3 regions of the Comamonas thiooxydans genome follow, and region 2 is predicted to be linked to each of the others. Evidence: riboswitches for the same ligand, from Rfam matches in the RefSeq annotation. Region 2 holds a riboswitch; each other region holds the start of a gene.
What was found. A riboswitch is a leader RNA that binds a small molecule or an ion and turns the genes downstream of it on or off. The one in region 2 is predicted to bind glycine.
Positions count from the first base shown of each region.

Region 1: another riboswitch for glycine. It lies ahead of gcvT (glycine cleavage system aminomethyltransferase GcvT); the one in region 2 lies ahead of CTR2_RS18535 (trimeric intracellular cation channel family protein).
Region 3: another riboswitch for glycine. It lies ahead of CTR2_RS04980 (D-amino acid dehydrogenase); the one in region 2 lies ahead of CTR2_RS18535 (trimeric intracellular cation channel family protein).

Region 1 is NZ_AP026738.1:2,519,436-2,529,817, forward strand. Features, by position in the region: gene gcvP (aminomethyl-transferring glycine dehydrogenase) at 1-1,837, opposite strand, end outside; gene CTR2_RS11600 (MolR family transcriptional regulator) at 1,928-2,479, opposite strand; gene gcvH (glycine cleavage system protein GcvH) at 2,527-2,901, opposite strand; gene gcvT (glycine cleavage system aminomethyltransferase GcvT) at 3,024-4,160, opposite strand; glycine riboswitch at 4,225-4,350, opposite strand; glycine riboswitch at 4,370-4,480, opposite strand; gene CTR2_RS11615 (energy transducer TonB) at 4,569-5,120, opposite strand; gene CTR2_RS11620 (2,4'-dihydroxyacetophenone dioxygenase family protein) at 5,296-5,829, shown strand; gene CTR2_RS11625 (MFS transporter) at 5,908-7,173, shown strand; gene CTR2_RS11630 (2,3-butanediol dehydrogenase) at 7,170-8,270, shown strand; gene CTR2_RS11635 (helix-turn-helix domain-containing protein) at 8,299-9,279, opposite strand; gene CTR2_RS11640 (MBL fold metallo-hydrolase) at 9,437-10,382, opposite strand, start outside.
Region 2 is NZ_AP026738.1:3,982,181-3,992,562, reverse strand. Features, by position in the region: gene mnmC (bifunctional tRNA (5-methylaminomethyl-2-thiouridine)(34)-methyltransferase MnmC2/FAD-dependent 5-carboxymethylaminomethyl-2-thiouridine(34) oxidoreductase MnmC1) at 1-1,214, opposite strand, end outside; gene CTR2_RS18535 (trimeric intracellular cation channel family protein) at 1,357-2,022, opposite strand; glycine riboswitch at 2,075-2,194, opposite strand; glycine riboswitch at 2,208-2,300, opposite strand; gene CTR2_RS18530 (hypothetical protein) at 3,217-3,486, shown strand; gene CTR2_RS18525 (hypothetical protein) at 3,511-3,651, shown strand; gene CTR2_RS18520 (GGDEF domain-containing protein) at 3,664-4,725, opposite strand; gene CTR2_RS18515 (sensor histidine kinase) at 5,397-7,715, opposite strand; gene CTR2_RS18510 (response regulator transcription factor) at 7,712-8,551, opposite strand; gene CTR2_RS18505 (low temperature requirement protein A) at 9,013-9,150, opposite strand; gene CTR2_RS18500 (hypothetical protein) at 9,199-9,462, opposite strand; gene CTR2_RS18495 (SDR family oxidoreductase) at 9,526-10,299, opposite strand.
Region 3 is NZ_AP026738.1:1,099,032-1,109,413, forward strand. Features, by position in the region: gene CTR2_RS04975 (amino acid permease) at 39-1,469, opposite strand; gene CTR2_RS04980 (D-amino acid dehydrogenase) at 1,570-2,838, opposite strand; glycine riboswitch at 3,010-3,109, opposite strand; gene CTR2_RS04985 (amino acid permease) at 3,653-5,173, shown strand; gene dinB (DNA polymerase IV) at 5,370-6,587, shown strand; gene CTR2_RS04995 (methyl-accepting chemotaxis protein) at 6,725-8,281, shown strand; gene CTR2_RS05000 (hypothetical protein) at 8,356-10,382, shown strand, end outside.

The DNA.
Region 1 (10,382 bases), 1.5 Mb from region 2:
CGCTACTGGGAATCAGGCAGATATTGCGGTGCGCCTCGCCGCGTGATTCATGGAAGGCCTTGATGGCCAGCAGACCTGCATATTCGCCCTGGCTGCCTGCATTGGGCTGCAGGCTGATGCCCGCGTAGCCCGTGGCCTGGCACAGCCAGTCGCGCAGTTGCTGGTCCAGCTCGGCATAGCCTTGCAGCTGGTTGGCGGGCGCAAACGGGTGGATGTCGGCGAACGCTGGCCAGGTGATGGGAATCATCTCGCTGGTGGCATTGAGCTTCATGGTGCAACTGCCCAGCGGGATCATGCTGCGGTCCAGGGCCAGGTCCTTGTCGCTGAGGCTGCGGATATAGCGCAGCATCGCGGTTTCGGAGTGGTGGGTGTTGAAGACCGGGTGGGTCAGATAGGCCGTGCTGCGCTGCAGGGATTCGGGGATCAGCGAGGTCGGGCCTTCGTCCATGGCTTCGATGGAGGGCAGAGCCTGCCCCTCCTGGGCAAAGATGCTCCAGAGCAGCTCGACATCGGCCCGGGTCGTGGTTTCGTCCAGGCTGATGCAGAGATATTCATCCCAGGCCTTGCGCAGATTGACGCCTCGGGACACGGCGCGAGCCGCCAGGGCATCGGTCGCCTCCCGGGTATGCAGGCTCAGCGTGTCGAAGGCCGTGTCATGGTGATGGGCGCTGAAGCCCAGCTGGGCCAGGCCCCGGCTCAGGATCGCGGTGAAGCGTGCCACACGCTGGGCAATGCGCCTCAGCCCCTGGGGGCCGTGGTAGACGGCATACATGCTGGCAATCACGGCCGGCAGGACCTGGGCCGTACAGATATTGGATGTCGCTTTCTCGCGACGGATATGCTGCTCGCGTGTCTGCAGAGCGAGGCGGTAGGCGGGCTTGCCATGCGCATCGACGCTGACACCCACCAGACGGCCGGGAAGGCTGCGCTTGTATTCGTCGCGGCAGGCCATAAAGGCCGCGTGCGGGCCGCCTGCGCCCATGGGCATGCCGAAGCGCTGGCTGTTGCCCACGACAATATCGGCATCCCATTCGCCGGGCGGTGTCAGCAGGGTCAGGGCCAGGAGGTCGGTCGCCACGATGGCGGCGGCCTGCTTGGCATGAATGGCTTGCACATCGGCCTTCCAGTCCACAATCCAGCCGCTGGATGCAGGGTACTGGATGACGGCGGCAAACAGATCGCCTGCCAGGGCAGCTTCCCATTCCTGCTGGCTGTTGGCGATCACCACTTCGATGCCGATCGGCCGGGCGCGGGTCTGGATGACTTCAATCGTCTGCGGGTGCAGATCGCCGGCCAGCACGATGCGATGGCTTCTGGATTTGACTGAGCGCCTGGCCAGCGTCATGGCCTCGGCGGCAGCCGTGGCCTCGTCCAGCATCGAGGCATTGGCGATAGGCATTCCGGTCAGGTCGGTCACCATGGTCTGGAAGTTGACCAGTGCCTCCATGCGGCCTTGCGAAATCTCTGCCTGATAGGGGGTGTAGGCCGTGTACCAGGCGGGATTCTCGAGGATGTTGCGCAGGATGACGCCCGGCGTGTGCGTGCCGTAGTAGCCCTGGCCGATAAAGCTCTTGAGAACTTGGTTCTTGCTGGCGATGGCCTTGAGTTCGGCTAGCGCCGCAGCTTCGGTAATTGGCGCTGGAAGATCCATGGGCCTGGCGCGAGCGATGGAGTCGGGCATCACATCGCGAATCAAGGCTTCCAGCGAGGGCTTGCCGATGGCGGCCAGCATTTTTTGCTGCTCATCGGCGTCCGGGCCTATATGACGGGGGATGAATTCGTGGCTGTTTTCCAGCGCTTCCAGGGAAGCAACGGGGGCGGGAGGCGACATCAGCATGGGAGGGACCTATTCTCAAATACTGTGACTGACGGTTTGCATGCCAGGCATGCGTGAATGCTGTATGCCTGCAGGCATACAGCCGGTGCTTCAAGCAGCGCTGGCCTGTTCCAGCGCGGTGTTCATCAGGGCCAGGCGTTCGCTTTCCTGGTCGGCATATTCCCAATCGGGATATTTGCTGCGTGCCACGGTGTTCAGCCACTGCTGGCAGGCCAGGGCAAGCAGGGCCTGCTTGTGCAGATCGGCATCGATGCTGCCCGTGATCTTGAGCTGACCAAAGGCGGTGGCCACGTGGGCGCGGCAGACCGAGCGCAGATAGCTCTGGTTCATGTCGTCGCTGGTCAGCCATTGGGCCTTGGCCGCATCGTCATGAGTGAGCATGTCCTCGGGCACGGGCAGATCCCAGTCGCTCAGTTGCTGGCGCAGGAAGCGCAGGGTCTTGGCGGGCTTGCCGCCTGCCTGCTCCTGGTACCACTCTTCAAGTGCGGCCAGTGTGTCGCTGCCGTCATCGTTGCCGAAGGGGCTGAAGTCGTCACCGCAGTCGTAATAGAAGTCCTGGGTTGCGACGCGCACAAAGGCCGGGTGGCTGGTCTCGCGGGCGAGACCGACTTCCGGATCGTCGAAATACTGGATGGTGCTCATGGCTGCATGCAAAAACGGCCTTCGCAATGCGATGGCCGTTGATACGCTTAGTTGTCCTTGGCGAAGTCGTTGTAGGCGGTCTCTTCCATCAGACCTTCGAGCTCGCCCACATTGCTCATCTTGACCTTGAAGAACCAGCCAGCGGCCAGCGGGTCGCTGTTGGCGAGCGACGGGTCATCGCGCAGGGCTTCGTTGACTTCGACGATCTCGCCGGTCACGGGCATGTAGACATCGGCGGCGGCCTTGACGGACTCGACCACGCCCGCGACATCGCCGGCCTTGAAGGTGGAGCCCACGGCAGGCAGGTCCACAAACACCACATCGCCCAGCGCATCCTGTGCGTGTACGGTGATGCCGACGATGGCGGCATTGGTGTCAGCGGCGTTGATCCACTCGTGTTCTTTGGAATACTTGATGCTCATGAAAAGCTCCAGATGGGGGATTCAGGGGAATCGGGTGTTGTTTGAGAAAGGTCCAGCTCGCACTTTAGCGGTGTTCTGGCCGCTGTTTGGCAAACTGGCCCGTCTCATGCGCGGCGGCAGACCTAGCCGCGGTAGTAGCGGGTGGGAACGAAGGGCGTGGCGACTACCTTCATGGGCACGGGCTTGCCGCGCACCATGGCGAAGATTTCCGTATTGATGGCTGCGTAGTCGGGCTCGACATAGGCCAGTGCCACAGGCTGGTTGAGCGTGGGGCTGAGCAGGCCGCTGGTGATGTGGCCGATATGCTGTCCGTCCATGTTTTCCAGCACGGCGGGCTCGCGCACGGGAATGCGCTCCAGCGCGATCAGGCCCACGCGCTTGCGGCGCAGCGACTGCGGGTTCTGCAATTGCTCCAGAACGATGGCCGCACCAGGGAAACCGCCCTCGCGCTCGCCGCCGGTGCGGCGCACCTTCTGCATGGCCCAGTTCAGCGCGGCTTCCACCGGGGTGGTGCTGGTGTCGATGTCGTTGCCGTACAGGCAAAGTCCGGCTTCAAGGCGCAGCGAGTTGCGCGCGCCCAGACCGATGGGCGCCACCTCGGGCTGGGCCAGCAGAACTTCGGCAAAGGCTTCGGCAGCGTCGCCGGGCAGGGAGATTTCAAAACCGTCCTCGCCCGTATAGCCGCTGCGCGTGATGTAGAGCGCATGGCCTTGCCAGTCGAAGTGGTTGCCGGTCATGAAGACCAGTTGCGTCACGGCAGGAATCAGGCGTGAGAGTGCCGCAGCGGCTTGCGGGCCTTGCAGGGCCAGCAGGGCGCGCTCGGGCAGAGGAATGACCTCGCAGCGGCTACCGATGCGGCTCTGGATATGGGCGATATCGGCCTCTTTGCAGGCGCCATTGACGATGAGGAACAGATCTTCGCCGCGGTTGACGAACATCAGGTCGTCCAGAATGCCGCCTTGCTCATCGAGCAGCAGGCCGTAACGCTGTTTGTGCAGGCCCAAGTCCATGACATCGACGGGCATCAGCGATTCGAGCGCGGCGGCGGCATCGGGGCCGCGCAACAGCAACTGGCCCATGTGCGAGACATCGAACAGGCCGGCGGCCTTGCGCGTGTGCAGATGCTCGGCCATCAGGCCTTGAGGGTATTGCACGGGCATGGAGTAGCCGGCAAACGGCACCATGCGGGCACCCAGTTTCTGGTGCAGGGCAAACAGCGGTGTGGAACGCAGATCGGAAGAGGTGTCAGCAGCAGTCACAGGCAAGCGCTCCGGTGGTCAAACCAAAATGAGTGGCCATGCATGGCTGGGCCATGCGTGGCGGGCTTGCCCTGCTGTCCGCTTTACCTGAGAGATTCACTGCCCGCATTGCATAGGGCAGCTTGCTCCTTCGGTGGATGCCGGTGCACATACGAAATGACAGCCTGCATCTCTCTCCAGCAAGGGACGCTGCAGGTTTGCACACCTTGCAGCGCTTGTCAGTCCTTTTGCCTGAGCGTTTTGACACCGGGTTGGGGGTCTGCGCCTTCGGCGGTGCAAGGCAGCTTCAAGCTGCAGGCACTCTCTCCTGACGATGGCGATTCTAGCGGTGGGCAAGGGGCTTGCACCACCGCAATTAATGGATTTTGGGGTTTTCGAGCACAGATCGTTGGAATTGAGCTTGCGGCCTCACTGCGGTTCTGTGTTCATGGCGGGCGTTCGAGGAACATCGATCTCCTGGCGCGGAAACACCAGTTGGTAGGGCTGCTCGAAGCAGGCCGTCACGGCCTGGCCCTGGCGCATGCCGGGCTTGAACTTCCAGCGTTCGAGCGAGCGCATGATGGACTTCACGATGCGGGGATCGGTATCGGCGGGCTGATAGGCCACACGGCCGAGCTGACCCTGAGCCGTGACTTCCAGACGGAAGACCACCGTGGTCTCCAGCCCGTTTGGAAACCAGTGGGCGCTGATGAAAGGCGTGGTGTGGCGGCGTGGTCGGGGTTGCTGATCGAGCTGGGCGGGAGGTGTGCAATCTGCATTGATCCAGGCCGGCCAATTTCCGGTTTGGCCGCTGGAAGCCGAGGCGGAGTCAGCCTGGGGCTGGGGAGTGATGTCGGCCGCCTTAGGCGCCATGGCAGGGTTGCCGGCGCAGGCACTGAGCAGCAGTGCTCCCAAGACGGCCGCGTATGCAGCAAGACAGCGTGAGTGGCGTGAAATATCCATGGCGGCATTCTCGGCCATCCCCAGTCGATTTCGGCAGACCTGGTGGAGTCGGTCGTTCAGCCAGGGCCGGGCTGCCTTGCTCCAGAGCTTGTCCTGCAGGGTCAAACATCATGTCCGGCTGGGGCTAAACAGAATTTTTCCCATGGATAGGATTATGACGTTCGTCAAGAACTGTTTATTCAAGGAGAGACAAATGCCCGAAAAAGCCACGAATGAATTCTGGAAATATCTGAAGCCGATCTCTGAATGTTTTCAGCCTGATGCGCAGCCGGAGGTTTATATTCAGAACGCTCCCACGGAGGATGAGCGTTATTATGTCCCATTCTCTGAAACCGTTTCCTCCCGTCCCCTCTGGATTTCTCCATCACAAAACAAATGGTGCGATATTCTGATGGCGAAGGAGGCCGGTCTGGTGAACCGTCATTACCATCCGCACGAAGTGTTTGCCTACACGATTTCGGGGAAGTGGGGCTATCTGGAACATGACTGGACAGCCCGTGCCGGTGATTTTGTCTACGAGACTCCCGGAGAAGGCCATACCCTGGTGGCCTATGAACATGAGCAACCCATGCGTGCGTTCTTCATCGTCAAGGGACCGCTGATCTGGCTCGATGATGACGGAAAGCCAGACGGATATTTCGATGTTCACAGCTACATAGAACTATGCCGAAAGCATTATGAAAAAGTCGGCATAGGTGCAGATTATGTGGACACGCTGTTTCGATAGTCATTTGAAAAGCCATCAATGAAAGGCGGGACTTCCTGAAGAATGAAATAGCCCGCCAAAGACGGAATGGAGAGAGACATGAAAAATCAAGATGAAACCCTCAGGAGCGGGTGGATGAGCTATGAGAACAAGCTGCTGCTCATTCTGTTTTTTACTTTCGGGATTGTTTTTTTTGACCGGCTGGCATTGTCGTTCTTATTTCCCTTTGTCTCCAAGGAACTGGATCTGAACAATGCCCAGCTGGGCATGCTGTCGTCCATTCTGGCATTGGCATGGGCGGCTTCTGGTGCATTCTTCGGGGCCTATACAGACCGCAAGGGCGGACGCAAAACGGTGCTGATTCTTTCGGTGCTGATGTTCTCTCTGTGCTCGGCCTTGTCGGGTCTGGTGGGCGGTTTTGTCGGCCTGCTGTTGTTGCGAGCGCTGATGGGCCTTGCCGAAGGGCCGGTGCTGCCGCTGTCGCAGACACTGATGGTCGAAGCCTCCACGCCGAGTCGTCGCGGCCTCAACATGGGCTTGCTGCAGGGCTCGTCTGCGGGCTTGCTGGGCGCCGTGATCGCACCGCCGGTGATTGTTGCGTTGGCCGTGGCCTATGGCTGGCGCACGGCGTTCTACCTGACCTGTGTTCCCGGGCTGATTGCCGCCGGGCTCATCTGGCTTCATGTGAAAAACACGGATGGCAGGCGTGCGGATGAGCTCGCTGGAGCCCTGCAGACAGGCTCGCGCTGGGCTCTGCTGCGTGAACGCAATATCTGGTTGAGCGTGCTGATCAGCTGTGTTTTCATGGCCTGGTTTGTGATCATCATCTCCTTTGCGCCGACCTATCTGGTCAATGCCAAGGGCTTCGGGCCGGGCACGATGAGTGCTGTCATGAGTTGCATGGGTGTGGCCTGGGTCATCTGGGGCTTTGCCGTGCCCGCCATTTCGGACCATATCGGTCGCCGTCCGGCACTGATCTTTTTCTCCTTTGTGGCGGCTTGCTGTCCTCTGGCCTTTCTGTATGCGCAATCGCCGGTGGTGATGGGCGGCTTGCTGCTGCTGACCTATACCGGCCTGGGCTGCTTCACGCTCTTCATGGCCACGATTCCGGCCGAGACCGTTCCGCGAGCGGCCATGGCCACTGCATTGGGGATGATCATGGGTTTTGGCGAGTTGATCGGCGGTTTCATCGCTCCGACCCTGGCCGGGGTAGCAGCCGACCGGTGGGGACTTGATGTGGTGATGTGGGTGGCAGCTGCAGGAGCCTTGCTTGCCGGTTTGCTTTCCCTGGGACTGATTGAGACAGCGCCCAGGCGCGTTGACGACAGGCGGCCGGCTGCAGCATTGAAGGAGTCGCAGGCATGAAGGCTCTGAAATGGTATGGCGCCCGCGATCTGCGCCTGGAAATCATCGAACGCCGGCCCTTGAAGGCCGCAGAAATCCGTATCGAGGTCGCGTACTGCGGGATCTGCGGCAGCGATATGCACGAGTATCTGCATGGACCTGACTCTATACCGGTCGAGGTCCCGCATCCCTTGTCCCACAGTGTCGCACCCATAGTCATCGGCCACGAGTTCTGTGGCACGGTGGTGGAGGTGGCTGCGGATGTCACAGGGCTGCATATCGGAGACAGAGTCGCCGTGGAGCCGGAGTACCGCTGCGGCCAGTGCAGCTATTGCTGCGCAGGGCGATACAACCTGTGCGAATCCATGGGCTTTGTGGGGCTCATGGGAGACGGCGGAATGGCAGAGGAAGCTGTGATTCCCGCTTATATGGCACATGTGCTTCCCCCGTCCTTGAGCTTCAGGCAAGCGGCGGTGGCCGAGCCCGCAGCAGTGGCATTGCATGCTGTGCGCCAAAGTGCACTGCGCCCTGGCGACGCCTGCGTCATCTTCGGCATGGGGGCCATTGGTCTGCTGCTGGTGATGATGGCCAAGCACCATGAAGCGGGCCGCGTTATTGCCGTCGACGTCGATGCCCGGCGCCTGCGCCTGGCGCGCGAGCTCGGTGCCTGCGACACGCTCGATGCCAGACAGGGCGATGTCGTGCAGCAAGTGCGTGAACTCACAGGCGGGCAGGGCGTGCCGGTATCGTTCGAAGCCGTGGGTCGCCCGGAAACCTTGAGAGGGGCGCTTGGCGTACTGAGCAAGGGCGGCGAAGCCGTGCTGCTGGGGCTCATGCCCGAGGCGAGCATCGATACCTTCGATCTGGTCAACCGCGAGCTGCGCATTACCTCCAGCGTGGGCTATCGGGGCCTGTATCCGGAGCTGCTGGCGCTGATGGCTTCCGGGGTTGTGGATGCCGGGCGTATCGTGACCCATACCGTTAGTCTGGATGCCGCCATACAGGACGGTTTCGAGCGACTGGCATCTGCCGGGGATGCTATCAAGGTGCTGGTTCAGCCGCAGCCGGATGCCATTGTCCGGTGCGCCCGTCCCCACGCTTTTTCCCACAGCTCCTGAGCCTTGCTGGCGCCTGCCGCTTCTGCCGCTAAGTCATGGCACGTAGCTGACCGTGCTGCGCACGCATCTGTGTGGGCGTCATGCCATGGTGTGAGCGGAACCTGCGTGCAAAGTGGGCCTGGCTGGCAAAGCCGCAGCGGTAGGCGATTTCGGCAATGCTGTAGCGCTCCAGCGCAGTCTGACGCAATTCCATGGCTGCACGTTCCAGGCGGCGCACGAGAATCAGCTCGGTCACGCTGTGTCCCTCGGCCTGCAACAGCCGGTTCAGGTGCCTCAGGGAGACACCTGAGGCGGAAGCGACTTCGCTCGCATCCAGCGAGTGGCGGTGCAGGTGTTGGTCGATATGGGCGCGCGCGGCCAGCAGGTGGGAGGTGCGTAGTGCACTGATTCCTGCTGCTTCTCCAGCCAGCATGGTGCGCAGCAGGTCACAGGCCTCGAACTGCATGCGATCCTGGTCCACCCCTTCGGGGTGGGCCATGGCATTGCCTACCAGCTTCTGGAACGCGTGATTGAGCACGCGTCCGCTGCCCGTCGCCCCCGACACACAGATCGGGCCGGGAAGTTGCGCACGGCTGCAGTTGCGGTAGAACCAGTCGGCAGGCGTATCCACGAGGAATTGGTGCATCTGGTGGGTGAAGCCGAACAGATAGGCATGCCGGGTGTCATAGATCACCAGGTCGCCCGGAGCGAGATGGATGCAGCTGTGTTCCTGATAGAAGAAGGCACCGCTGCTGAGCACCAGTGAGACGAAAACCGACTCCTTGGGATGCTGGCGCACCAGCTGTGGCGTGCGCTCGATGACATGGGCATTGCCGTCTATGTCTGCCAGGGCCAGCTGGCCCAAGCGCATATTGCTCTGCCGCGCGTTCAGACCTTCGTCGGCGTAGGATGAGCAGCGCAATCCGACCAGAAAAGAAGCGTTGTAGGCTTCCCATTGGTCCAGGCGCTGGCTGGCGGGAAAGGCATCCGTAGCGATCCGGTTCACCGCACATGGCGCAAGCGAGGGCATGGGGGTCTCCTTGGCAGGTTCTTATAGTGTGTGCCGACCAAGTGGAGCCAGTGGATGTCGGCAGTGCCGAGCAGACTCTAACATGCCATGTTTGCGCCTCGCTCCGTGAAGTTACGGGGGTGCAAGTCGCAAATCATGGTCGCAACGCCTGCGTACATCAAGGCTGAGGGCGCGAATCCAGCCGCTTTGCTTTGCCGGCTGAAGAAGGGGAGTCCGCATCCGCTTTCATATCGGCGCAGGCCCGCCACCAGGCCGAGCCCGCATGCGGAGCGCCCAGGTCCAGGCGCTCGCCCATCATGGGGGTTGCGATCTCTATGCCGTGCCGCCTGCCCAGACTCACGATCTGCTCGAAGGGGTCCCACCAGGCATGCATGGCGAGGTTGAAAGTGCCGTTGTGTATGGGCAGCAGCCATTGGCCGCCGAGATCCCGGTGGGCCTGCACGGTCTGCGCCGGATGCATATGGACATAGGGCCAGTGGGCGTCGTAGGCGCCGGTCTCCATCAGCGTGACATCGAAGGGGCCGAAGTGCCTGCCGATTTCGGCAAAACCGTCGAAGTAGCCGCCATCGCCGCTGAAGAAGACGCGCAGCGGCCTGTCGGCCTGGCGATCTTCTATGGTCCAGGAGGCCCAGAGCGTACGGTTGCCGTCGCGCAGGCTGCGTCCCGAGAAATGCTGGGCCGGTGTGGCCGTGAAACGCAGGCCGTCGACCTCGCTGCCCTGCCACCAGTCGTGCTGCACGATCTTGTCGGCCGGCACGCCCCAGGCCGCCAGTCTGTCTCCCACTCCCAAAGGGCAGAGAAAAATGTCCACCTTGGGCGCGAGCACGCGAATGGTGGCGCGGTCCAGGTGATCGTAGTGATCGTGCGAGAGCAGCACGCCGCGCAAGGCAGGCAACTCGTCCAGGGCAATCGGCGGGGCATGAAAGCGCTTGGGGCCGGCGAACGACAGTGGGGAGGCTCGCTCGGAAAACACGGGATCCGTCAGCCACCAGCCGCCGCGCAGCTTCATCAGCAAGGTCGAATGGCCCAGGCGATAGAGGCTGCGCTCGGGCGCGAGGTTCAGCTCGGCCGCGCTCAGCGGCAGAACGGGCAGTGCCTTGCCC
Region 2 (10,382 bases):
TGCACCAGTTGTGCAGGACGTACCCAGCCAGCCTGCTCATGCCAGACGGCGTGACTGTCTGCAGGCAGCTTTGCCGCAGCCAGCTGAGCCGGCAGGGCGGGCGCACTCCAGTGCAGGCCCCAGGGGGAGGTGTCGCTTCCGGGTTGCAGCCATGACCTGGGTAGGTGGGAGGGCTCGTTCAGGTCATGCTCCAGCACGCCGCCATGGGCCCAGTCCTGGTCTGGATGCAACTTTTGCGTTTGGCTCAGTTGCTGCAGATTTTGTAGCGTTGTGCGTACGCCACTTCTGGACAAGCGCGACAGAACACTGTCATCGGGCGAAATATGCGGGCAAAACAAGCCGGCTGGCAGGCCTGATGCTCCTGCCGCAGGCTCGGCTGCCGCATCCAGCACCGTCACTTCCCAGCCGCGTCTGGCCAGACTGGCGGCAGCGGCGGCACCAGCCAGGCCTGCACCCAGCACCAGGCAGCGGCCGGCCTGGCTCACCGGCGCAGGCAGGCCGTCAGGGCGATGGCGCGGCTCCCAGGCCGGGTTGTAGGTTGCATGCAGGTTATGGCGCTTGGGCGGCACGCCAGCGCGCTTCTTTACTTCAAAGCCCTGAGCCTTGAGCGCCTGGCGCACATCGCCGGCCACGCACCAGGTGGCAAGCTGCGTGCCCCGGCGGCAATGGCGGGCGATGTTCTTCATGGCATCTTCATCCCACATCTCGGGGTTGAGCTGAGGAGAGAAACCATCCAGATATACGCTGTCCGCCGTCATCTGCTGCTTGCGCAGCATGGTCCTGGCATCGCCGATATAAAGCGTCAGCAGCACCTGGCCGTTGTCAAATGAGAGGCGATGCACACCGGGCAGCAGTCCCCACCATTGCTCGGCCAGTTGTTCGCCAAGCGGGCGCAGTTCCTCATCGCCAGGCAAAAACGCGAGCAGATCCTCGCGCGAGACAGGGTAGGCCTCCACCGAGACAAAATGCAGAATGCGCGGGCGCCTGGGGTCAGCTTTCCATGCCGCCCAGGTGACCAGGAAATTCAGGCCGAAGCCAAAGCCGGTTTCCAGAATGCGCCACTGCGCAGCATCAGCCCAGGCCACCGGCAGATCGCAGCCACCGAGAAAAACCTGGCGTGCCTGGTCGAGGCCGCCGAACTCGCTGTGATAGCGATCGCCGAATCTGGTGCTATAGGGGGTGCCATCCGGCATCCATGTGATCGGTTCAGACATGGAAAGTGAAACTACATAGGTAATGCATGGCGCAGTCTAGGTCAGAGCAGCCAAGCAAGGGCCGCCCCGCAGTGATGGCTGCGTCCCCCTCCTGCGTAGCAAGAGAGGGGGAAGGCGCGCAGCGCCACAGGGGGAGTCTCGATCACTCCCAGCGCTGCTGGTACGAAAAAACCGGCAGGCGCCATTTGAAACGAATGGCGGCCAGACGGAAGGCCAGACCGCCGGCAAAACATACGATGGTGCTGATATTGGGGCTGACATCCAGGTAGCGCAGGCCCAGGAACATCAGGCATACGGACAGCGACACGCTGGCATACAGCTCGCGGCGGAACACCACGGGGACCTGATTGCAGAGCACATCGCGCAAGATGCCGCCGCTGATGCCGGTAATCATGCCGGCCATGATGATGACGATGGTGGGGTAGCCCAGCTCCAGCGCGGTATTGCAGCCGATCAGCGAAAAGGCGATCAGGCCCATGGCGTCCAGCAGCAGAAACACCTGCTTGAGCCTGTGCATATGGCGTGCAATCACGGTGGTCAGCAGACCGAAGCTGATGACCAGATACACATATTCAGGGTGCTGGGTCCAGCCGATGGGGTAGTGGCCCAGCACCATGTCGCGGATGGTGCCGCCGCCCAGGGCTGTGACAAAGGCGATGACGACGACACCGAAGATATCCATATTGCGCCGGCCTGCGGCGAGTGCGCCGGACATGGCTTCGGCGGTAATGGCCACCAGATAGATGACCAGCATGACGGTGAAGTTGGAGGCCTGGAACGAGTCCAGCAAAGAGACGGAAGGAAGCATGAAGGCACTTGAAAATAGACCAGCCACTCACATCGGCGGGAGTGTCCGGCTTGCCTCTCCCGCTGTCCTTTTACCTGAGAGTTGCGCATGAGCACCTTCGCGGTGGACATGCTTGCCCCTTCGGTGAGCCCTGCAGACTTGTGGTTGCGGGCTGCTCTCCAGTTGGCGATATCCGGGTCCTGTCAGACCCACCTGCGGTACTTATTGCCTGAGCGATTATGGGAGTTTGCGCCTTCGGCGGGAACCCTCGAAAGGCTCCGCTCTCCCGCGGGATGGGCGCGATTCTAGCCAGTTTCAGCGACTTTATTCGGGTTAATACCTGTATTGGTGTGGTTCTGCGGCTGCCGGCCTGGGGGGCGGAAGGCCGGTCTGAGCCCGCCATGACTCGCGCAATCCCGCATCCTCGTCTGTGAAACAGTCCGCCATAAAAACTCATACGCACGACATCGAAGGCTAAAAAGCGCAAAGCTCGCCGGAACGAAAGCCATTGCGCTTCGTTTGGCCAGCGCTGCGCCGGCGCACCCTCACGGCCATTTTTAAGAATCTTCCTATCCTGCTCGCTCGAGTCCGCTCCTATCCTTGCTCATTCCAGATCAAACATCCTCGCCGCAGGATCTCACCTTAGCCGGCAATTTGTGCAACAGCGCCCCCAGCGGTAATTTGGGCGGGAGCGTGTATTGGCTCATTCGAGGTGGCTTGAGAGCGCAGGTTTTTCGTTCCGGCCGCCTTTTTCGGCGATCTGAATTCGGAGAAGGCATTGCATGAATCGTTCCGCGACTGTGCTGCACCCAAATGGTATGTATGTCGAGCGGTACTTGCCTACAGATGCCAGAGCAAAAAGCGCGGCAGAAAAGCGTAGATTGAATTTCGGAATCCACTCGGCCTGTCCGAGCGGAATGAATGTCCGGCAGCGAAGAAAATAAAAAATACGTCCAATGTTGTCAGAGTTTGCAGAGTATTCGACTTCGACGAAAGTCCTTCTGAAATCTACGCAAAGCTATGCCAGAGTTTGTCTTTGCTTCCTGCGCCTTGGGGGCTGGCCAATGTGGATGTCATCACATTTGAAGATCGGCCTGATTGGCCTATCCATGAAGTGAGCTATCGACTTCACGAGGAGGTCAGGCGCCTTGAAATTGGACTTTTAAGCCGGGGTGCCGGCGAAGTTCAGAGGCGCTTCCATGCCTTGAAGACTACATGACTGTCGAATTCAATTCTGCGAAAAATGGAGCCGACCTGAAGTATGTTTTCGATCAGGTGATCCCCCTCTACATACGTAGCTTTGGTGCATTCTTCGCTGCGGTGGAGTATATGGATGTGCTGGCTGAAGAGGAAGATGAACTCTGGAAATCAAGTGATGAAGAGCGTATGCAGGTCCGGGCTCGATCCGGTCCACGTAGACAAGAGTGCTTTCACATCAGGCAACTGAACTACTGGGCCAGAGAACAGTGCAACAACTACTTCTGACTTACGCCAGAGCAGGTGGTCGGCATGCTCAGCGACCACGTCGCCCGTGCGAATGTACTGGAGGAGGGCGCCTATATTGTTGTCTCGTACGACCCGCTGACCTCGGCGCAGGCGCAAGCAATTACTCCTGCATTGATGCTCTTGCTGAAGAAGCGCTATAAGTGACGTCGCGGGCTTTCAGTTTGTCTCTGCGTCCACATTGTCGCCGCACGTGAATAGGCCATGAGCGGTTTCTCCTGCCGCTTCACTCGAAACCGTGCAGTTACGTCCACGTCGCTTCGCTGCGTAGAGAAAGTCGTCTGCGCGCTTGACAGCGCTGGCTATGGATTCGCCCGGTTGAACCAGAGTCACGCCCATGCTGGCTGTGAAACGCGAATTGGGAGCATGCGGGGACCAACGCTGCGCCACGAAATTCGCGCGGATTTCATCTGCAATTGCGACGGCACTTTCTAGATTTGCTCCGGGCAGCAGCAGCAGAAATTCCTCCCCGCCCATCCGTGCGGCGCAAATCTGCGCTCCAGCTTCCGGCCGCAAAAGGCCTCCAAATCGAGCGAGCACTATGTCGCCAAACGCATGGCCGAAGACATCGTTAATGCGTTTGAAATTGTCGATATCGGCCATGATCACCCCGAGCGGCCTCGCCGCATGCGGAAAAGAGCGCTTGGAAAGGGTGGCAAGATGACTATCGAGACCTTGTCGATTCAGCAGGCCGGTCAATGCGTCGGTATGGGCCTGGTGACGGAATTCCGCCATGGCGTCGTAGTTCGTCGCGATGATGACCGCGAAGGTCAGAACGATGCTCCCGAGTAGTCCTGTGTATTGGATCAAAGTCCCCCAGACGGAGACTCTCCATTCTCCCAGCGCAAGAGAAGGTGTGGGGGCTGCAATATATAAGATGCACTGTCCCGTCAATACTAGCGCGATGAAGAGGAATGCGGCGGCGAGCACCTTGTCAGACTTGGTTGTGGCTTGTCTTGCAGAAGAGAGTGTGGCTCGCCAAATCACCAGTGCACAAGAGGCCTGGACGAAGAATGTCTCCAGTTTTGCGCTGGAAAACAGAACAACCGAGACGATTACCATTGCGGTTGAAGCGAGCAGGACCGCAATATCAATGTAGGGAGAGCTGTGCCTGCCGCAACGGCTTTGCAGTGCACGGCATGCCAAAATAACGCCGCACAGAATGAAAGCATCCTCGACGGCTTGTTTATAAGGGGAAAGTTCGCTGGCCTGAACGAGCATGATGGCGTAGCCAGTGCCCAAGCAGGCAAGGGCACTACCCCACTGGAGCGTATTGAAGCCAACGAAGCGTAAGGCGCTGAGTCCGCCTGCGCACAAGAGGATCGCTGCAGGCACAGACCATTCAAGTAGAGTTGCAGGCATAAACGAGCGCGAACATAGAAGAGGGCGGGTGGAGGTGGAGCAGAGACAATTGCCGCTTCAAAGAAGCTTGCAAAGCTGCGCTGCTTTGTATGGAGTCTGGCCTAGACCCAGGTGACAGAAAATGTTAGCTGAAGAACGTCGCACAACTTCGAGGGCGCAGCGAGGCGTGACAGCAATGATCGCCGGACTGGCAGCAGTCGAAACCAAGGCCGGCCAGGCAACAACTGCCTGTGTAACCAGACACACCAAGGGTCTTATTGACTCCAGTTTGGTGCGGTAAAGCCTGGAGCACGTGCCACCTTCTAGCAGTCTTGAGCTAATACTAACAAATACGCCTGCAGTGAAAAGTCAGGAATAGTTATCAGTGCTTCTGAAACAGCCATTCTCGTGCATCTTGGGTGAAATCATGGTTTAAATATGGTGATGCGGTGCATGAGTTATTTCTATAAAAATATATCTTTTTCATGCATTGATAATTATCTTTCGTCTTGATGGAAGTATTGGAGTTCCCGCTGGAAATCACTGGTTGCTCACTTCAGTGGCGCAGATCGAGCAATATCGATAATTTTTCTGAAATCTAGATCATCTAATGATTTTTTGACTAAATAAACTAACGTTCTATAGTCTAGGCCATTGTCTATTGAGTCAATCCAGACATGTAAATCGCTCCACCTGCCTTGGATCGCCAGTTTCTCTAGTTCGAGTTTCTGATTCTCTGTAAGAGGCTCCAGGTTTTTGAGGGAATATCTCTCCTCATTTTTATTAAGATGAGAGATAATATTTTTGGGGAGAGGTACTATTTCTCGAAATTGAGAACTCTCAGGTACCTGTGTGATCATTAGAAAAAATATCGCGTTAGTACCTCTCCCTGGTTGACTTTCAAAAATCAGATGACCGGACATTTTTTCAATGATTCGGTGTGCGATAACTAGCCCCAGGCCGCGATTTTCATAAGTACCTTGCTCTGTTAGAAATTTCTGGATTGTGGCGAGAATTTCAGGATCTATACCAGATCCGCTATCGCTAACTTCAAAGCGAAAATTCCACTTATCTTGTCCAAGATATTTCCCTCCAAGTCTCAAATCAATGCTTCCGTGAGAAGTAAATTTTGCGGCATTGGATAGGAGGTTGAGAACAACTTGCTTTAGGCGTTTTCGGTCTAAATAAATATGGGTGGGCAATTCGCTTTGTATTTTTAGCGAGAAAATATTTCGCTTGCTGGAGGCTAGGATATGCGCGTGCCTCTCTAAATCACTCAGTACAGAACGCAGATCTTCGAAACTCTCATTCAACGTTAAATGCGGCTGTAAATCATCTTTGGCATATTCTACCAAGTCATCAATTAATTCCAATTGGTAGGTTGCACTTCTTTCAATTACGGATAATTTCTCTGTTTCAATTTTGTTAGAAGATTTTATTATCTGTCGCAAATATGTGATAATCACAGAGACAGGCGCTCGCAAATCATGGCTAACATAGGCTAGTAGTTGCTTTTGCTCCTGCGAATGTTGCGCTGCTTTTTCTAAAGCTTCTTTTAGAGTGCGACTTTTGTACTCGACTTCGTGCTCAAGGCGTGCTTTCTGCTGGCTTTGCCATTGAAGAAGCTCACTCTCTGCTTGCTGACGTTGTAGAGAAGTATTGTGAATCCAAATGATTATGTAGAAAATTCCTACTATTAGGGCGGGTAGGGAAAAAATATATTGCTGAAAATTATTTATCAAAGCAATATTTGGGAGTAATAAAACTGAAGCTCGTAGCAATGCCAAGAATGCCAAGATGAATATTAGTGATAAAGTACTCCGCCCCCCTGGCCCTCCACTGCGATGGTATACGTATGTGCAACCTAGAATTATAAATAAGCTTATTGGCGCAACAATAATTCCCGCAGTTGCGAACCATTCATAAGGGCCAATTAGAACTCCTAAAAGAGCAATGATTTCTATGAGGGCTACAGTCTTAAGTAGAAATTCTCCCGCTGCAGGTAAAATGTTGGGGGTGATTTTTAGCCTGGCTCTAAAATACAGCGTGGTACATAAAACTATCCCTGCTACCAAAACATGATGGGATTTGTGGCTCCACTCTGTGCTACTGGGCCATAGTATTATTCGAGCATAACCTCGGTAGGTCGCTTCATATAGCGCTATCAGTAAAAGAGCCAGTGTTTGCCACGCCATTAGAGGAACTCGTAATGTTCTCCAAAGAACTGCAGAATAAATTGCAAAAAAAATGATACTGCCAATCAATATTCCACTAAATAAAGCATAATTTCGCTCTAACGCATGCCATTGATCTACTGTTTGTAGTGTAAATCCAAGCTTGCTGGGGGTGTTACTATTTATATGAATGAGTACGCTAACAGTCTCTCTTGGTGATATATTAAGAGTAATCTGAGGGACTCGATTTGGCGACTTTGAACCTACGCTGATTCCATCCAGGGATCGACTTACCCGAAATTGACCATCTTGCATGCGTAGTAGATAGAAATTTACACGTTGCAACCAACTTGCCCTCAATGCTAATTGCATCGCCTGAGGGGTTGATAAATCGTTATGCAATGTAAACCTTAGCCACAGGTTTTTTGTATTGAATCGTCCATTCAAAACGCTGGAATTAGCGATTTTAAATCCATCACTCTGACCACTTGGAAGGGCTGCTATCTGTAGTGGATTATCGGATCCGAGCCATTCTTCTAGAATCTCGACAGTGTTGTTTTGGACTTTATTTCCAAAAGTTACATCGCTAATTTTAATTGGCGAAGGAAGAGAACTTTCAATTGCGTTAGCATTGATCGACCACCATAGCAGTATGCTGCAGATTAGCTGGATGCTGCCAGGTATACGTTGCCTCATGATTTTTGACTCAGGCAGGAGCGTCGAAAATTCGATGGAGTGCAGCTAAAGTAGGAGTGAAAGGCGGATGAGAAATTAGCTGAGCTGGAGAATCCTATGGTTGCAGCCACTTCTTCGATGTGCATGATAGAGCTGGAAAGCATGCGTTTGGCCTCATGAAGCCGGGCCTCTCGGATGAATTTGTAAATCGTTTTTCCCGTGTGCTGTTTGAATACCTGTGCCAAGCGCTTTTCATGTGTTCCTAGCTGAGCCGCCAACTCTGTAAGAATGGGAACCTTTGACAAGTCAGAAAGAATCAGTTGCTGGGCGGCCCGCAGTAACGTTAAATTGTGATCAATATTTTTTACTTTTAATTTATTCTCTGATGCATCGATCGATGATAATGGATCAGATGATTCTGATAACGCTATGGAATATTCAAATGCTTCTCTGCGGGATTTCGCTAAAGCAAGATGGATTTCAATACGCGCTAAAACTTCATTAATATCGAAAGGCTTTGAGATATAGTCCACAGCTCCCAACTGCAATCCCCTGATACGCTCGTGAGGTAAAATACTAGATGTCACAAAGATCACGGGAATGTCTTTGGTGGATGAGTCTGCCTTCAATAGCCTGCATATGGAGAATCCATCTACATGCCCCATATTCACATCTAATAGGATTAAGTCATATTGTTGAGCTGTGGCTCGACGGTAGCCTTGCATTGCATCCATTGCGACGGATAGATGATAACTATTGATCCTGAGTAGTTCCAGCAACATCTTCAGTTCAGTCACGTTGTCATCGATGACCAGAATTTTTGCATTCGAAATGCCAGAGCGTAACCAGTAAGACACAATTGGAATTCACAAGCTGAAATTGATATGGGAATCTTCTGAAACAGAAATTTTAGCTTAGCAGGGTGCTTCATTTTTCTCCGTTTTATAGCGTAGAAGACGTATTTTTGACAATGCTTTACAATTTTGCATATTTTTAAATTAATTATCCTGTTTTTAAAAAGAATTCGATTTTTTCTGGATGTGCTGTGTATTTAAAGTTTTATTATATTGAGAGGTGGTATTTATCTTTTAGAAGAAAAAATAAATACTAAATAATTCTGGCGAACGTTTGAAGTCTTGAAGAGACTTGAGTTGGAAAGGGGTGTGGTGTAAATCTTGGGCGGGCTATGTAGTAATACCGAAGGCTCTGCAGTAATCAACTGGGCTTCGTGCTACCACGAAGTTTTGATGCGTGGCATCTCGGGATAGAACCAGTTCATGACCCAGCAGGTGTATTGCCAGCCGAGTTGGACGACGAATCAAAGAATCAGCGTCTGGATCACGCCTGTTGGCGTCAGATCGTCCAACGGCCCATGGCTGAGCTGCGTCACCGCGAAGACATGGGCGAGATCAAAGAACAATTCCTCATGGGTGACGTGCGCATGGCGCGCCGTCACGCGGCCGCAGGAGTGAATGATGATCGCCGTTGTCTGCCGTTGCTCCCGTCAATACATCCGCCAGATCGCGACAACGGCAAGCGCTGCCGGAACCGCAAAGACGACGAGCAGGATCGGCAATTCGTCCTGCACCGAATAGCCGGCATGGGTCACGCCTACCCACATGTTGACAAGCGAGATGACGAGCCAGACGGGAATGAACCACTTCACCCCCAAGACGATGCCGGCGACATCACCGCCCCAGAGCTTGCCGAACAAGGCGAAACTGCCAAACAGGACAACGCCCCCTACGATAGTCAGCAGCATGTGCATGTGAACTCCCTTATGCGGATACCCGAATGACAGCCAGCCTCGAAAGGTTGGCCGACTTCACCTTCATTTCGTGGTATAGCCGCCGTTCACCAGAATGGTCTGGCCGGTCATCCACCAGCCATCCGAAACCAGCAGTCGCACCCATGGCACGATGTCCTCGATATCGGTGAGGCCCGTCTTCGAGAAATTGGACAGCGCCGCCGCGCTCTTGTGATGAGCGACCGCATCCGCCCCCTCGGCTGGGTAGAAGAATGGTGTGTCCATTGGGCCGGGGCCGATGGCATTGACTGAGATGCCGCGCTCGCCGAATTCCTTGGAGGCTGCACGGGTGAAGTGCTCGACCGGCGCCTTCATGCCCTCGTAGCTCGCATAGAAGGGCGTATAGGCGCCGAGCAACGAGGTGACGAGCGTCAGCACCTTGCCGTTGTCGTTGACGTGACGGCCAGCTTCCTTGAGGAAGAAGAAGGCGGTCTTGGCGTTTACAGCAGCCATCTCGTCATATTCCTCCTCGCTGGTCTCGGTCATCGGCTTCTTCAGCACCTTGCCGACGGTGTTGATGGCGATATCCGGCCGCCCGATCACCGCGACCATATCAGTGAACAGCTTTTCCATCGCGCTCGCCGAGGTCAGGTCGGCCTGGAAGGCGACAGCCTGTGCGCCGGCGGCCTGCACGGCGGCGACAGTCGCTTCTGCTTCGGCTTTGGTAGCGGGGCTGTTGTAGTGGATGGCTATCGCCTTTGCACCCTGCGCGGCGAGATCGCGAGCGACCAGCCCACCGAGGTTTTTCGCCCCGCCGGCGATAATGACAACTTTGCCTTTGATGCTGTGGTCGGCCATATAACGATCTCCTTTGTCAACTTGCAGCCACGCCGATGGCTACTTCGATAGGCAAGGATATCGTCTAGTATTTCAAGATAAAG
Region 3 (10,382 bases), 2.9 Mb from region 2:
TCTGAATCAATAGCGTGCCACCGCGGCTGTGCTGCGCCTCAGGCGGCTTGCTGTTGCGCTTGCGCCAGGCGTTGGCGTTGCTCGGGCTTGACCGCGTAGAGCCGGTAGCCGATCGTCAGCAGCGCAAACCACAGGGGCGCGATATATAGCGCCACGCGGGTGCTGGCATCCAGCGACAGGCAGACCAGCACCACGGCCAGAAAGGCCAGCACAAACCAGTTGGTGAACGGCGCGCCGGGCATGCGGTAGGCCACGGCTGCGGCATGACCCAGCCTGACGGCGCGGCGATAGCGCAGATGGGAAAAGACGATGATGCCCCAGGTCCAGACGGCACCGATGGTGGCAATGCTGGTCACGTAGATGAAGGCCTCCTCGGGCACCAGATAGTTCAGCACCACGCCAAGCAGCATGAATGCCGCAGACATCACAATGCCGGCCGCAGGCACATGGCGCGCATTGACACGGCCCAGCCTGGCGGGCGCCTGTTTGAATTGCGCCAGCGTATAGAGCATGCGGCCCGTGCTGAAGATGCCGCTGTTGCACGAAGAGGCTGCGGCGGTGATGACCACGAAGTTGATGATGCCGGCAGCGGCGGGAATGCCCAGCTTGTCGAAGACATGGACGAAGGGGCTCATGTCGGGGCTGAGCTCGTTCCAGGGCACCAGCGACATGATGACGACCAGGGCGCCGATATAGAAGATCAGAATGCGGTAGACGATGCTGTTGGTGGCTTTGGGCAGAACTTTTTCGGGCGACTCGGCCTCGCCGGCCGTCACGCCTATCAATTCCACGCCGGTATAGGCGAAGCAGGCTATCTGCAAGGTGAAGACCACGCCCACCATGCCCACGGGTGCAAAGCCTCCATGTGACCATAGGTTGGTGAAGCTTGCCGTCTGGCCCAGCGGTCCCCAGCCCGTGGTGATGATGGCCACTCCCAACACCAGCGTGGCAACAATGGTCACGACCTTGATCAGCGCGAACCAGAATTCCAGCTCGCCGAAAACCTTGACCGCAATCAGATTCACGCCCAGCAGCACGGCCAGGGTGGCGAGCGCCGGAACCCATTGCGGAATGGCCGGAAACCAGTAATGGGTGTAGATGCCTATGGCGGTGAGCTCCGCCATGCCCGTCACCACCCAGGTGAACCAGTAGGTCCAGCCGGTGACGAATCCGGCCCAGGGGCTGACATAGGTTTCGGCATAGGTGGCAAAAGAGCCGGCCACCGGGCGGTGCACCAGCAACTCGCCCAGTGCCCGCATGATGAAGAAGATGGCCAGCCCCGCGATGGCGTAGCTGACCAGCAGCAGCGGCCCGGCCTTGTGGATCGCCTTGGCCGAGCCCAGGAACAGGCCCACGCCGATGGCGCCACCCAGGGCGATCAGCTGGATATGCCGGTCCTTGAGGCCGCGCTCCAGCTCCCCTGTCTGCTGCAGCGACTCCCTGGCTGCGCTTGGATGATTTCGACTCATGTTGTATGTCTCCGTTTTGCCATTCACACGGCAACAGCTGTCCCTCACGGGGCGCTGCGGCTGCCGTGTCTGGCTTGTTGATGAGGTTTTCAGGTGGTGGTCAGGCGCTGGCGGTGGTCAGCGTGGCCGGTCGGGGCTGCCTGCTGGCGCTGCCCATGGAATGCAGCACGAGGTCGCCGACCATGTCGGCGGTGACCGCCGACAAGGTCCAGCCCAGATGGCCGTGGCCGGTGTTGTAGAACACGCAGGGCTTGTTGCCAGGGCCCACGCGCGGGAGCATGTCCGGCATCATGGGGCGCAGGCCCGCCCAGGGCACGACGCTGCGCGTGCTGACGCCCGGGAAGCACTGCTGAACCCATTCGATGAGCGGGCGGATGCGGTCGGCACGGATGTCCTTGTTGTAGCCGTTGAACTCCGCCGTACCGGCAACTCGGAAGCGATCATCACCCAGGCGGCTGGTGACCAGCTTGGTCTCGTCGTCCAGCAGGCTCACCACGGGGGCTGCGGCGCGGCTGGCTTCGTCCGGCAGATTGACCGTGATGGAATAGCCCTTGACCGGATAGATGTTGACGCTGTCGCCGAGCTGGGCAGCCAGGGCGCGGCTGGCCGTGCCTGCGCAGACCACCATGGCGTCGAAAGTCGAGGTCTCGGTTTCCAGACCCTGGCGCACGGTCACGCTGGCCTGTTTGCCATTGCTGTTCACCGACACGATTTCCTGGCCGTAGCGGCATTGCACGCCCAGTCGCTCGCAGGCGGTAGCTAGGCCGCTGGTGAACTTGTGGATGTCGCCGGTGGAGTCGCTCTCGGTGAAGTAGCCGCCATAGAAGGTTCCGGACAGGGTCGGCTCTATGGACCGCATTTCCTGCGGTGTCACGGCGCGGCGCTCCAGACCGCCCTTGGCCAGCAACTGGGAAACCTTGCCCGCATGTTCAAAGCCTGCTCGGTCGCGGTAGATATGCAAGATGCCTTTTTGCTTCAGATCGAAGTCAATGCCTTCGCTGGCCGCCCAGTCAAACAGGTGCTCGCGTGCCGCAATCGCCAGCCTGGCGGTCTCCACGGTGTTTTTCTCGTAATGGGGGATGGCAGAGAGAAACTGGCAGAACCAGGAAATCTTGTGCCAGCTGGGCCTGGGGTTGAGCAGCAGCGGAGCATCGCTCTTGAGCATCCACTTGAGGCCCTTGACGATGGTGGACCAATGGGTCCAGACCTCGGCGTTCGAGGCCGAGAGCTGGCCGCCATTGGCGAACGAGGTCTCCATGGCGGCATAGCGCTGCTTCTCGAACAGGGTGACGGAAAATCCGCGGCGTGCGAGGGCGTAGGCGGTGGTCACGCCCGTGATGCCACCGCCGATGACGGCGATTGTCTTCATGATTCAGATTCCAGAAACGTCAAGGGTGGAGCCCGTGCGCAACATGCGCAGCGGACGCCCCCTCTGTTCTGGACCTGAGAGATTCACGAGGCAGCACCATGGGGCGCTGCTCGCTTGCTCCTTCGGTATGCCCGGCGGACGATGACGTCCAGACATTCTTCAGAGTGTGTGAAAGCGATGCCGATCCTTTGGCCTGAGAGTTTCCGGGGCGGTTGCTCCTTCGGCGCTGCATGCGCCAAGTTTGCGCTGCAGTCTCTCTCGGCATCACTAGGCTGAGAGCCTGTGGGCAAATGTAGGAAGAACGGCGGCGCCTGGATATACGGGTTTTCTAGACTTCTACACCAGGGCCCAGCCATGGCTGCTCATGTCGGGTTCATGCTATTTGATAGCGCTTTACGCCTATCTTTCAAGGAAATATTGATTATTTGTCTATGAAAATGAATCTATTAAAGCGCGGCTTGCTTCTAAATTCATAGCGATAGACGCTGTCAAGTGCCGCCGAGCAGCCCCAGAGTCAGCCCCTGCATTGGCATGGCGGGCTATGGTCGGCGGTGGATTTGGGCAAAATATCGTCTTTGCCTGTCAATGGGCCCGGCGATATCACCGCTTTGCCATTGAAGCGCCCGACTGGGGTGGCTGCCGATTCAGGATGCAACTGGCCTATCCGCCATGGCGTTCTGCTGTCATGGCTTCGTTCCTTTGTCCTTGTTGCCCGCGACCGTCATGGTCGCCTTTTTGCGTTGCCTGTCGCAGCGCCTGCGGGATGGTTGGGTGTTTTGTCCGGATGGGCGCAAACCATTACAACAAGACATTTATGTCCCAACCCAACTCAAGCCAGCAGCTCGCGCCGACTGGCGATGGTGACGATAACCAGCCCCGCTTGCACCGGGTGCTCAAGCAGCGCCACCTGAGCATGATCGCCATTGGCGGCGCCATCGGAACGGGCCTGTTTGTGGCCTCCGGCTCGGCCATCGCCCAGATCGGCCCCGGCGGTGCCGTGCTCACCTATCTGCTCATCGGCATCATGGTCTACTACATCATGACCAGCCTGGGCGAGCTGGCCGCCTTCATGCCTGTGGCCGGCTCTTTCTCCACCTATGCCTCGCGCTATGTGGATCGCGGCTTCGGCTTTGCGCTGGGCTGGAATTTCTGGTTCAGCTGGGCCGTGGTGGTGGCGGTGGATCTGGTGGCCTCGCAGCTGGTCATGGCCTACTGGTTTCCCGATGTGCCGGGCATCCTCTGGAGCGGTCTGTTCCTGCTGCTGATGGTAGGGCTGAACGCGTTTTCCGCGCGCGGCTTTGCCGAGGCCGAGTACTGGTTCGCGCTGATCAAGGTGCTGGCCGTGGTGGCCTTTCTGATCACCGGCGTGCTGATTCTGTTCGGCATCATCAGCAACGGCCATGTACCCGGCTTCGAGAACTGGACCACGGGCGATGCGCCATTCGTTGGCAATTTCGCGACCTTTGTGGGCGTGGCCATGATCGTGGCCTATTCCTTCCAGGGCACGGAGCTGGTGGGCGTGGCGGCGGGCGAATCCGAGAATCCGCGCGAGAACGTGCCGCGCGCGATCCGCCAGGTGTTCTGGCGCATCCTGCTGTTCTATGTGCTGGCCATTGTCGTCATCGGCTTTCTGATTCCCTATACCGATCCGCAGTTGCTGCGCACCGATGTGGCCGATATCGCCGTGAGCCCGTTCACGCTGGTGTTCCAGCACGCAGGCCTGCTGTCGGCGGCCACGGTGATGAATGCGGTGATCCTGACCTCGGTGCTGTCGGCTGGTAACTCCGGCATGTATGCGGCCACGCGCATGCTCTACAACATGGCGACCGAGGGCAATGCGCCGCGCATCTTCTCCCGGCTGACCCAGAACGGCGTGCCGCTGGTGGCCTTGATCGGCAGCACGCTGGTCGCCAGCCTGTGCCTGTTCTCCTCGCTCTACAGCCCGCAGGCCGTCTATATCTGGCTGCTGAATCTGGCCGGCATGACGGAGTTCATCGTCTGGCTGGGCATTGCCGTCAGCCACTACCGCTTCCGTCGCGGCTATGTCATGCATGGTCACGATGTGGGCCTTCTGCCCTACAAGGCCGGCGCCTTCCCCTTCGGTCCCATCTTTGCCTTTGTACTGTGTCTGGTGGTGACGCTGGGCCAGAACTATCAGGCCTTCCTGGAAGATCGCATCGATTGGGGTGGCGTGGTGTCGACCTATCTGGGTATTCCGCTGTTCCTGCTGTTCTGGCTGGGTTACTGGCTGGTCAAGCGCAAGACCTGGGTCAGCTATGCAGATATGCGCTTTGACGAGCTCGAAGACATCAAGCAGGGCAAAGTTTCGTCCTGAGGCGGCTTGAGCCTTCCCTTCTCTGTTCGGGAGGGGATGGCAGCAGGGCCGGGGGTGCGCTGCTTGCCGTTTCCCGGTGCCTGTGTGTTTGTTTGGCGCATGGCTGCCGGTTCCTGCCGGCGCAGGCAAAATCGGCACTGTGAGCGATCTTCCCACCAGCCCCGATTCCAGGCCCAGGCGCATCGCGCATCTGGACATGGATGCGTTCTACGCCTCCGTGGAACTGCTGCGCTACCCGCAACTCAAGGGGCTGCCGGTGGTGATCGGCGGCGGGAGGCGCAGCTTTGACGAAGAGCTGCTGGCGCGGCATGCGGGGCGGCCGCTGTCCGAGATCCCGGTGGCGGACTTTCCGCTGCTGCGCGATTACACGGGGCGCGGCGTGATCACCACGGCCACCTATCCGGCACGGCAGTTCGGTGTGGGCTCGGCCATGGGCATGATGAAGGCCGCCAGGCTGTGCCCGCAGGCGATTCTTTTGCCCGTGGACTTTGGCGAGTACAGGCGCTTTTCGCGGGCCTTCAAAGAGATCATCGTGTCGATTGCTCCGCTGATGGAGAACCGCGGCGTGGACGAGGTCTACATCGACTTCACCGACGTGCCCGGTGGCCAGCGCGAAGGCGGACGCGTGCTGGCCCGGCTGATCCAGAAAGCCATTTTCGATGCCACGGGCCTGACCTGCTCGGTCGGTGTGGCTCCCAACAAGCTGCTGGCCAAGATGGCCAGCGAATTCAACAAGCCCAACGGCATCTCCATCGTCCAGCCCGAAGATCTGCAAAGCCAGATCTGGCCGCTGGCCTGCCGCAAGGTCAACGGCATAGGGCCCAAGGCCGATGCCAAGCTCAAGAGCCTGGGCATAGAAACCATTGGCCACCTAGCCGCGCAAAGCCTGCCGCAGCTGCTGCACTGGTTTGGCAAAAGCTATGGCCACTGGCTGCACGAGTCGGCCTGGGGGCGGGACGAGCGTGCCGTGGTGACCGAGAGCGAGCCGGTTTCCATGAGTCGGGAAACCACATTCGAGCGCGATCTGCATGCCGTACGCGACAAGGCCGAACTGGGCGCGATCTTCACGGACCTGTGCGAGCGTCTGGCAGAGGATCTGCAGCGCAAGGGCTATGTGGGGCGCACCGTGGGCATCAAGCTGCGCTATGACGATTTCAGGATCGCCACGCGGGACCAGACCCTGAACCTGCCTATACAGGATGCGGCAGCCATCCGCCTGGCCGCGGGCCAATGCCTCAAGCGCGTGCCGCTTGGCAAGCGCATCAGGCTTCTGGGCGTCAAGGTCTCGGGCCTGATTGCCGAGCAGCTCTGGCAGGCAAGTGCCGGCGATCCTGCGGCTCGCGAACTGCTGCTCAGACCTCATGGTTTGACCTCGGTCAAGCATTCGGATCCCTATACCGCATCTCTGTTCTGAGCCTGGGGGCTCGGGAATCATCACTGTGCGATGATCCAAGTGTGAATTTGTGTATCTGGTTAACCAGCTGTCGACGGGATGCCTGATCGCTCACTCTCGAACAAAAACTAAACAGGCTTATTGGAGGAGTGCAAAGCATGCGCCTGAACCTGCCGGTATCTCAACAAAACTACGACTTTCCAGGTGATGAGTTGCTGGTCTCCAGCACCAACACCAAGGGCGAGATCACTCATTGCAACCCGGCCTTCGTGCGTGTCAGCGGCTATGCCTACGAAGAGCTGATCGGCCAGCCGCACAATCTGATTCGCCACCCCGACATGCCGGCCGCTGCCTTCAAGGATATGTGGCGCACCATTGCCCATGGCTATCCCTGGACGGCACTGGTCAAGAACCGCCGCAAGAACGGCGACCACTACTGGGTGCGCGCCAATGTCACGCCCATCATGGAGGGCGGCAAGCCAAGCGGCTATCTTTCGGTGCGTACCAAGCCTTCGGCCAGGGAAGTGGCCGAAGCCGAAGCGCTGTACGCGCGCATGCGCAACGAGGAAAAGCAGGCCCGGGCCAGCTTCCGCCTGCGCGCGGGCGCGGTGCGCCGTCTGGGGCTGATGGGCTGGTGGGATGGTCGCAAGGATGTGGGCCTGGTGGCGCGCATGGCCTGGTTGCTGGCCATCATGGCCTTGATCGCCATGCTGCCCGATATGCTGGGTTGGCAGGGTGCAACTGCCTGGGGCTGGCGTGCTGCAAGCCTGGTGGCGGGCGGCGCATTCGTGCTGTGGCGCTTTCAACGGCGCTGCGTGGCGGGACTGGAGGAAGCCAGCCGCTTTGCGGCCGATGTGGCGGCCTGCAATCTGAGCACCGAATGCAGCCAGAGCTACAGCGGTGCCGTGGGGGCGCTGATGCTCAGGCTGCAGCAGATTCAGATCAATCTGCGCGCCGTGGTGGGCGATGTGCGCACCGAGGTGCAGGGCTTTGCCCAGACCGCCCATGAAATCGCCCAGAGCAGTTTCGATCTGGCGGGGCGTACCGAATCGCAGGCCACCAGCCTGCAGCAGACGGCGGCCTCGATGGAGGAAATTTCGGGCACCGTGTCGCAGACGGCCGATACGGCACAGTTCATGGCTGGTGCCAGCGACGAGAGCAGCAAGGTGGCCAGCCGCAGCGGCGCGGCCATCAGCGAAGTGGGACTGGCCATGGAGCATATCCGCGGCTCCTCCACCCGCATGAGCGAGATCATCGGCGTGATCGAAAGCATTGCCTTCCAGACCAATCTGCTGGCACTGAACGCGGCCGTGGAAGCGGCGCGGGCCGGCGAGCAGGGTCGCGGCTTTGCCGTGGTGGCGGGCGAGGTGCGGGCACTGGCCCAGCGCAGCGCCGAAGCGGCCAAGGAGATCAGCGTGCTCATCAACCGCACGGTCGACGGCATCAATGACGGCAATGCGCGCATGCGTGCCGCGGGTCAGACCATAGACGGGATGGTGCAGGCCGTGGACAAGGTCGGCTCCCTGGTGCACCAGATCAGCATTGCCACGCGCGAGCAATCGATAGGCATCTCGCAGGTCAACGAGGCCGTGGCCCAGCTCGACTCGGTGACCCAGCAGAATGCGGCTCTGGTGGAGCAGTCGACCAGTGCCGCGCAATCGCTGCGCCAGAGTGCCAGTACGCTGGAGCGTTCGGTGGACGTGTTCCATCTTTAGGCTTTTGCCACATTGCTCTGAAAAGGCAGCCGCGGAGCTGCCTTTTTCACATCGGCTTTCGGTAGGATTGCGGCATGAGTGTTGTGCTGACCCTGATCGCCATTGCGGCGCTGGCCCTGTGTTTGCTGATCTGGCTGATATCGCGTTTGCGCGCTGACGCCAGACCCGAGTCGTCTGCAACTGCCGGGCAGGAGGCCGATCAGCCTGCGGGCCAGGCCAGAGCCCTGCCGGAGGCGGCGGCGCAGACGGCCTCCGGCCAGGAGCTTTCGGCGCAGGCGGATATGGCGTCAGAGGCCAGCAGGGATGTGAATTTTCGCCCCCAGGGCGAGCGCGGCATGGGCGGTCCCATCTATGGCGATGTGCTGTGTGCGGACGGCGTCTATCTGCCCCATGTCTGGGAGATGGACATGCACACCTCCTATGACGGGCGCTGGCTGCGCACGGGCTTTTATGACAGCGAGACCGCCCATCTGGTCGATCGCAAATCACGTCGTAGCTGGGTGATCAGCAAGCCGGAAGGCGAGTTGCTGGATGCCATCCACTGGCGCATGCCGCGCTGGAGCGGCGAGAGCATCAACGAAAGCGGCATTGCCGACGACGCGCATGTGATCATGTCCGATGCAAGCTTCGAGGCTTGGCTGGGCGAGCATATGGCTGCGCAGCCGCAGTCCCTGCTGCAGGTGGTGGATCTCTGGGTGCCGGCAGACTGCCTGCCGGCCGAAGTCGCCCGGCCCATGCCGACTCTGCCGCAACCGGCTCAGCCCACCCCGGTGCCGCCGGTGACACTGCAGCGCCACTGGCCGGCTTCGCTGCGCAAGCTGCGCTACCCCATGGCCCCGCTGCAGAATCCGCACTGGCAACTGATGCTGGGTGAATCCGCCCAGCCCTGGGTGCTGGACGAGAGCCACAGCATGGTCTGGCGTGCCGATGCCCAGGCCTTTGCGCTCTATGCCTATCCCACTCAGGGCGATGCCAGCCAGGCCAGCCTGCGGCTGGCCGTCTGGACCATGGAGCGCGGCTGGCAGCAATGGCCGGAGTTGATGCCCGAGGATCGCAAACCCTGGGCGCTGGGCCTGGCCTGGTCGGGTGATGAGCAGGAGTCCGGTGTCTTGCCGCTGAGCTGGCTCAATGAGCTGCTGCTGCAGAAAGTGCAGCTCGATATGCCCGAGACCGAGCGTCTGCACGATGGCACCAGCATCAGCTGCGCCATGAGCGAGGTGGATGTCTGCGTCGCCCATCAGCGCGATGGCCAGCCCATCATCAAACCCTCGCTACCCGTGAGCTTCGACTGGCTGCGTGATCCGGCGCAGCCCGCGCTGTGGCGCGCGCAGAGTGAGCCGCTCAAGGGCCAGCGCCTGATCTGGACCCTGTCCAAGCCTGCCAGGGAGGAGCTGGGCGAAACGGCGGCCTACAACCTCCAATGGGGCGAGCGCCATCTGCCCGGCACCTGGGCGCTGGAGCATGTGATCGTGCAGGGGCGCTGGGCGATTCTCATGCCGCACGGCCGTGCACCGATTCGCGGTGGAAGCGGCAGCCTGCAGGTCTGGGACGGGGAGCGCCTGCAAAGCGTGGACCTGCCCTGGCCCGTGGTGCGGCTGGCCGCTGTTCCATCCGTCAAGAGCGGTATGGCCGCTCGCATGCGCGTGCTGGCGCTGACGGCCAGTCTGGCGGACAAGGACTGGGACCCCGCCACCGCATCCTGGCGCTGGCCTTTGCAATCCGTATCAGCCAGTCATCTGGCAAGACCCGACTGGCGTCCGCTTTACTCAGAGCGCGAGCTGGCGCCCGATGCGCAAGGGCGCTGGCAATTGCTGCCGCGCTGGCGCGAGGTGAGACAGATTCAGCACCCCTGCTCCGACGGCGACTATGTCTGGCGTGACGAGGTACGCGGCGACACCGTCTGGTGGTGGGGTGGCGTGAACGAGCGCGTCAACCACTATTGGCAGCATGATGAACCTCGCAAGGACGGCGTGATCATGACGCGCAGCGGCCTGGCGTTTTGCGGCGTCGGGCCCTGCGCCTGTCCCCATCCTTCAGGTGAAGGCTGGGCCTTGCTGGAGCCCGTGGAGACACGCTATGGCGAGCTGGGGCAGTGGCAGCT